3 regions of the Paenibacillus sp. FSL R10-2734 genome follow, and region 3 is predicted to be linked to each of the others. Evidence: riboswitches for the same ligand, from Rfam matches in the RefSeq annotation. Region 3 holds a riboswitch; each other region holds the start of a gene.

Region 1 (2,270 bases), 3.5 Mb from region 3:
TTATCAAACACATACATTGTAAATCCGGAGCAATCAAATCCATTTGTGGAGACGCCGCCGGATACGTATTTAGTTCCGATGGTCTTGTCGATCACTTTATCCATTTTGGAATCCGCGAAAGCGCTTCCTGCTCCGATGGTGAAGATAATGGAAAAGCTGAGTACAGCTGCTGCTAACTTCTTCTTCAAAAGTTTATACCCCTTCCAGATGCCTACGAGGTTAGCTTAAGGGTTCGGTTGAAGGTCCCCTATGACCCCTCTAAAGATGGAGGTCAATTCACCCAAAGTTGGTTCCCCCGTTTCCCTAATAGTTAGGAAACTCGGCTCAGACTGTTGATTAGGAATAGCTTGTAATCAATACATGACAAAACCTTTGTAAATAACAACTTAATGATTACAAAAATGTTACTAAAATCTTACTGCAGTTATTGTAACAAACGGAGTGCCGCTTGGCAATCGTTTTTAACATAATCATGCAGAAAAATTCGTATTTTTAAAGACAAAATGCATATGTAAGCGATAATATTAAACTAATTTTCATATTTATAGAAATATTTATCAAATAAAAGTGTTTAGAGCCCGTTCTAGTGGTGTAAAGAATATAATAAGGCAAAAGAAAACCTGGATTCGATTACGGCAATAATCAAATCCAGGTTCATATAGTTATAATTGTGAGGTTATAGTTGTGGGGAAGTATTAATCGTAGGCTACAGCTTGATATGAGGAAGTACTCATTACTCTTTTAGCACCAACGTAGCGATTGGCCCAGTAGGACTGGCTAAGTGAAGTGATAGTTACACCACGTGAAGAAGAAGATTGTGCAAATTTACCGTTTCCAACATAAATTCCAACATGGGATACGCCGCTACCCAATGTGTTAAAGAAAACCAAGTCGCCTGAACGCAGCTTGCTTTTAGCTATAGGAGTTCCGACATTATATTGAGCTTTTGAGGTACGGGGCAAAGAAAGACCCATATTCTTGAATACATACGTAGTAAATCCAGAACAGTCAAATCCTTTAGTGCTAGTGCCTCCGGTTTTATAGGCAACTCCAATAGTCTTTGAGATAACACTGTCCATTTTCGAATCTGCAAAGGCGCTTCCACCACCAATAGAGAATGCCATTACTAATCCTAGCGTCGCAGCGACGCATGCTTTTCTTAAGTTCTTCAAAAAAAATGTACCCCTTCCAATGCCTGTGAGGTTAGCTTAAGGGTTCGGTAGAAGTTTCCCTATGATCACTGCAAAGCGAGATCAATTCACCCAAAATATGGTTCCCCCACTTCCCGGTGCAAGGAATTCGGCGTTTTATGCACCAGTTAGTGACTTATCGACATGACTACGACAAATACATGAAGTTATGTAGAAATCGTTTCAAATGATTACAAACTTGTTACTAATGGAACAGGACTTATTGTAACAAAGTCTTTACCATTTTGCAAATCCTAATAATTTATCTATAACGCAAAAGAGTCCCAGCTCCTGATTCAGGAACCGGGACTTTTATATTATGTTCTGCAAGGCTTAAAATTATTGTGGAAATGCTTTACTGCGCCATAGATGATATTGTGCGGAGATCCCCCACATTTTGAAGAGTGTTGAAGGCAGTGAAGAGAGTTGACGAATAAGAAGTGCGGGTAGGCCAGGACAGAAGATACCAGTTAGTCCGCACACTAGCAGAAGGAGCAGACCGCCTGCACCAAGCACGATGGAAATTCCTATTGCTGGAAAAAGTGACTTCAAGCAGATGAATAGGGAGGAGAACATCCCCATACCACTGGTATAACCAAACTGCATATATAGAAGAAACAGACGCACGATAAAAATGTATATAAGCCATGCCAATACGTATGGAACTAGATGGAGCAACAAAGAGTAGTTCAGAAAGGAGGATAAGAATAGCCCGTACATTTTTGGAGCAAGCCAATATAACGGAAGTAGAACCAACACCCATTCAATTAGACTGAAGATAAACACTGGCAATCCATAAAGCTTCATACCGGGAAAAAAGAACAGGCCACGCTCTCCTTTTCGCTCCTGGTGGAGTTCATGCAGTAATCCAGCCCTTATAAAGGGGGAGAGTAGCAGTCGCAAGACAACAAGCCCTAGGAACATCCATAACCAAGTACGTATCGCAGGATCTGTGTTCAAGCTGAACTGCCCTTCGACATAATAGAGTAGTCTGCCCATTCCGCTGCCTCCAGCATCTTTATCTGGATAGCGTAGTAGAATTGGAACGATAGCAGACCGAATGAAACCGTACATAAAGTA
Region 2 (2,270 bases), 3.4 Mb from region 3:
GAAGCTGGTAGCAGAGGCGGCGGCTGAAATTAAAGGGTTAACATGGGAAGAATTGGCAAAAATAACGTATGCGAACGCACTGGAACGATTTGGGATTGTCTGAAAACGGGAGTAAAACAGGCGAAAAATAGAGAATCACCGATATATTAAACTTTTTTAATATAAAAACGGCTGAATATTACAATATTTTAACCAAATTTTTGCTTAAACGTGGTTGAATCGTCCTTTACAACATGCATCAAAACAGGATATCATCTTTTCAGTGATGTGAGCTGTGTTATAGTGACAGCCATTGATCATGGATCGTCTCGCTGAGTCTCCGTATGGAGAACGGGGGAACCAATATTGACCTGCCGCATGCCTGTATCTTGAATACGGCTAAGACGTGCCACAGGACAGTATTTGATTTCTTTACGTGGTCTTTGGGGTGAATTTAAGGGCAACCGCCATGAGCGGGTGACCTGAGATAGGGCGTCTCTCTTTCGTCCGAACCCGACAGCTAACCCCGTAAGCGCAAGTAAGAGAGGCAACCTCGTGCACAAGCATTCTCTATTCTGACATTGGAGAAGCCACGAAAGAGTCCTCAGTTGAACTCTTTTTAGGCTTTTTTATTTTTGAATAAACGGAATGTTGCCTACATACTGTTATATAACAGGGGTGGGAGTAGTTGTGCCGAGCAGGCGATCCATGAGCAGGAGACGCTAAGTTATTACGTGCGTGTCCTGTGACAATCTCAAATAGTTTCGTCAAAGGAATTCAGTCCTCATGATATACAATTGACGACGGGGCTATGTAAGGAGGATGGAGAGAATGGGCGTATTCCAACCAGAGGTATCCCATGATTCGCAGTCATCCAGCAGGTCTTTCGCATTACGGTGGGAGCAAGTAAATACTCGGGTACTTTTACTTGCGGGCGTGATTTCAATTGCTATCGCGCTACTTATTCTGCTGTACGTACACGGTCAAAGTAACAAACAATTATTTTTAGTAATAGACGGGCAAACACAGACGCTTCAAACGCGTGAATCACTTCTTGGTGATGTCTTGGAGAAAGAGCAAATTCCGGTGCAGCCGCATGATGAATTATCTTTTGGTTTGAGTGATGAAATAAAAGACGGTGACCGTGTCGTTATTAATCGTGCGCAGAAAATTAGTCTTACTGCGGACGGAGCAACAAAAACGTTGTATACGACCGAGGACACAATCGGTAAAGCGATTGACAAATTGGGCTTCTCCCTAGAAGGCCATGATAAGATTTTTCCTTCGTTAGAAACCACTATTTCTGCCAACATGGAGGTTAAGATTGTTCGCATCAACAAACAGACCGTTCAGCGAACAACAAACTTACCCTTCAGAGTCATCAAGACAGCAGACCCCTCCCTTACAGTGGGAACAGTTAGAGTGGCACAGGCAGGCAAACCAGGCGTCATGATTCAGCATATTGAAAAGATCTATCAAGACGGAGAACTGGCCTCTATGCGCATGATTGGTAAGGAAGTACACACGGTAACTAAAGATAAGATTATTGCCGTTGGTACTAAAGCACTTCCTAAGCCCGCTGTAGCTAAGACTACAACAACTTCCAAATCAAACACCAAAACAGTTAATGCTAGCGCTAAGGCTAATAACGTCACAAGCAAGGCTGGCGTAGACTTCGAGTACAAAAAGATGATTAAGAATGTCTCCATGACAGCATATTCGTCAGCAGAGCCAGGTATAGGTACCAAAACTGCCTCCGGAACACGAGTAACGGAAGGTCGTACGATTGCAGTTGATCCAAATGTAATTCCTATTGGCTGGTGGGTATATATCGAGGGGCTTGGATTCCGCCGTGCAGAAGATACTGGCGGTGCCATTAAAGGCCATAAAGTAGATGTCTATTTCGATTCACTGAGCCATGTGCGTAATTTCGGTCGTAAATCACGTACCGTTTATGTGATTGGACCTGTGAAACCGGAGCTTAACTAGAGCCGAAGCTTTTTGCAAATTATCCTTTGATAAGCTATAGTGATGATAACCGTTAAGGAACGCCAGATGATCATTTCGTTGATCGCAGAGCAACCGCTCATCACTTATACATTCTTTAACCAAAAGAAGAGGAGCGAAACCTCTTCTTTTTTGCTTTTTTAAATATAAGGAAATATAAGTTTTACGTTAGGAGTCAAGAGATATGATTAAGGAATTAATTGTCGTTGAAGGCAAGAGTGATACCGTCGCTGTTAAACGTGCTGTAGAAGCAGATACGATTGAAACAGGTGGCTCGGCTGTAG
Region 3 (2,270 bases):
GGAGAAAGAGAAGTTAGCTATTGATTACGAATTACTTCGTAAAGACATCAAGGAGCGCACTTATGCGGATGAGCTGAATAAAGGCATTCAGTTGGCAAGCGACTCAGGTGTGACTACTACGCCATCACTCTACATTAATGGAGTAAAAACTGCTGAGCCATTCGACATTGAAGCGATTACAACTGAAATTAACGCCGCTGCAAAAGCTGTGGAGGCAAAGTGACAAAATTCCTATCTTTCTGCAAGCGTAACTGCCTGTATCTGGCCTGGTTTGTATCATTAGTAGCTGTCGCCGGCAGCTTATATCTGAGTGAAGTATTGAAATATGAACCTTGTAAGCTTTGCTGGTTCCAGCGAATTTTCATGTATCCTCAGTTGATCCTATTGGGTATCGCGACGTTTCGAGGGGATAAACGCATCATCCCATATGTACTTCCATTAAGCTTGATTGGTGGCAGTATCTCGATCTATCATTATGCGGAACAAAAGATCCCTGCGTTAAGTAAAATTCTTCCTTGTACGATAGGTGTTCCGTGTAATAAGGATTACTTGAACTTTTTCGGATTTATTACGATTCCTTTCCTTGCGTTAATCGCATTTGCTTTGATTAGTATTTTACTATGGTACGGACGCGAGAAAGAAGAAGTGATGGAGATAGATACAGAGGAAAGCATAGGATTTTGATTTTTAACTTTGTGTGATCCAAAAGAAATATGAAAATCGATTAAAAACACGGTGCAGAGGGATAATTAAAGAGAATGAAAGAGAGCATCCAATAAGACGCTATATTTGCGCTTATTGGATGTTTTTTCATTCTTTTTTCATTTTTTTTCACGCTTTACTGTATACACTTTGTAGACTAATATTAGTCCTTGTGAGAAGTTGAATATGCGCTGAATTTTCTTAGGAAAATCGGGGGAACCAATCTTGGCATTTGTGCCAATGGGGTGAATCGGAAAGGGTCAATTGGACTTGTACCGTAGGGCTATACCACAGCCCGAATCCGCCAGCTAACCTCGTAAGCAAGGTGGGATAATGACCATGCATAGCATGCGGATCATTTCCGTATGCTATTTTTAGTGTCTGCATTTATGAAATCCACCAATGAAAACAGCGCACGGAATCTCCGTTTCCGCTCTCAAAGAAAGGAACTGTATCCACAATGGTAAGCAAGGTAAAACGATTATTGATCGGTCGCCCGATGAAGTCGAACGAACTGGATCATGAAAAGTTATCCAAGGTGAAAGCACTGGCTGTCCTGTCTTCTGATGCGCTCTCGTCTGTAGCCTACGGAACCGAACAAATTCTAATTGTACTAGTGGCTGCAGGATTTACTGCCATCTGGTATTCCCTGCCAATTGCATTAGCCGTATTGGGCCTGCTGGCCATCCTGATATTATCCTATCGGCAGACGATTTATGCTTATCCGCAAGGAGGCGGAGCATACATCGTAGCCAAGAGTAATCTTGGTATACCGACAGGTCTCCTAGCAGGAGGGTCTTTATTAGTGGATTACATTCTGACTGTAGCAGTTAGTGCTTCGGCAGGGACGGATGCAATCACATCTGCTTTTCCAAGTCTACACAATCATACCGTTCTCATTGCAGTATCAGTTATTATTCTTCTAACTTTAGTTAATCTTCGCGGAGTTACAGAATCAGCTTCATTCATCGCAATCCCAGTGTATTTGTTTGTGGTTTCGATTGTAGTTCTGATCATCTCCGGTATTATCAAATATGCGCTAGGTGGCGTGCATGCACATGTACCTGAAATAGGTGCTGCTGTATCCAATGTCAGTTTGTTTCTGCTGTTAAAAGCTTTTAGCTCTGGCTGTTCGGCACTCACAGGTGTAGAGGCCGTATCAAATGCGATTCCAAACTTTAAAGCACCAGCAGAAAAGAACGCAGCCAAGACTTTAATGATCATGGGGATCATACTTGGCTTTATGTTTACGGGTATCACACTGTTAGCGTATTGGTACGGAATCGTGCCTGACGAAAAAGCTACTGTTGTTTCGCAGATTGCTGAATCGACCTTTGGTCGCGGCACCTTGTACTTTTTTATTCAAGGTATCACTGCAGTGATCTTGTTCTTGGCAGCTAATACAGCTTACTCAGCATTTCCATTGCTCGCCTTTATGTTTGCAAAAGACAAATATATGCCACATGCTTTTATGGTCCGTGGTGACCGTCTGGGCTTCTCCAATGGTATTATTTTTCTAGGGGTTCTGTCTGCCGTGCTTGTAGCTGCATTCCACGGAAATACAGAAA

What was found. Region 3 has a riboswitch for cyclic di-AMP ahead of NSS67_RS17375 (APC family permease). Riboswitches for the same ligand answer to the same signal wherever they lie in the genome.
Region 1: it holds a riboswitch for cyclic di-AMP, as region 3 does, so the genes downstream of both, NSS67_RS02215 (C40 family peptidase) here and NSS67_RS17375 (APC family permease) in region 3, are expected to answer to the same signal.
Region 2: it holds a riboswitch for cyclic di-AMP, as region 3 does, so the genes downstream of both, NSS67_RS02570 (ubiquitin-like domain-containing protein) here and NSS67_RS17375 (APC family permease) in region 3, are expected to answer to the same signal.

What each region holds. Positions count from the first base shown of each region.
Region 1 is NZ_CP150170.1:480,116-482,385, reverse strand. Features, by position in the region: gene NSS67_RS02220 (C40 family peptidase) at 1-188, opposite strand, end outside; cyclic di-AMP (ydaO/yuaA leader) riboswitch at 194-335, opposite strand; gene NSS67_RS02215 (C40 family peptidase) at 696-1,124, opposite strand; cyclic di-AMP (ydaO/yuaA leader) riboswitch at 1,178-1,315, opposite strand; gene NSS67_RS02210 (hypothetical protein) at 1,530-2,270, opposite strand, start outside.
Region 2 is NZ_CP150170.1:553,046-555,315, reverse strand. Features, by position in the region: gene NSS67_RS02575 (TatD family hydrolase) at 1-103, shown strand, start outside; cyclic di-AMP (ydaO/yuaA leader) riboswitch at 300-529, shown strand; gene NSS67_RS02570 (ubiquitin-like domain-containing protein) at 811-1,968, shown strand; gene rnmV (ribonuclease M5) at 2,171-2,270, shown strand, end outside.
Region 3 is NZ_CP150170.1:3,954,524-3,956,793, forward strand. Features, by position in the region: gene NSS67_RS17365 (DsbA family protein) at 1-223, shown strand, start outside; gene NSS67_RS17370 (disulfide oxidoreductase) at 220-684, shown strand; cyclic di-AMP (ydaO/yuaA leader) riboswitch at 882-1,039, shown strand; gene NSS67_RS17375 (APC family permease) at 1,163-2,270, shown strand, end outside.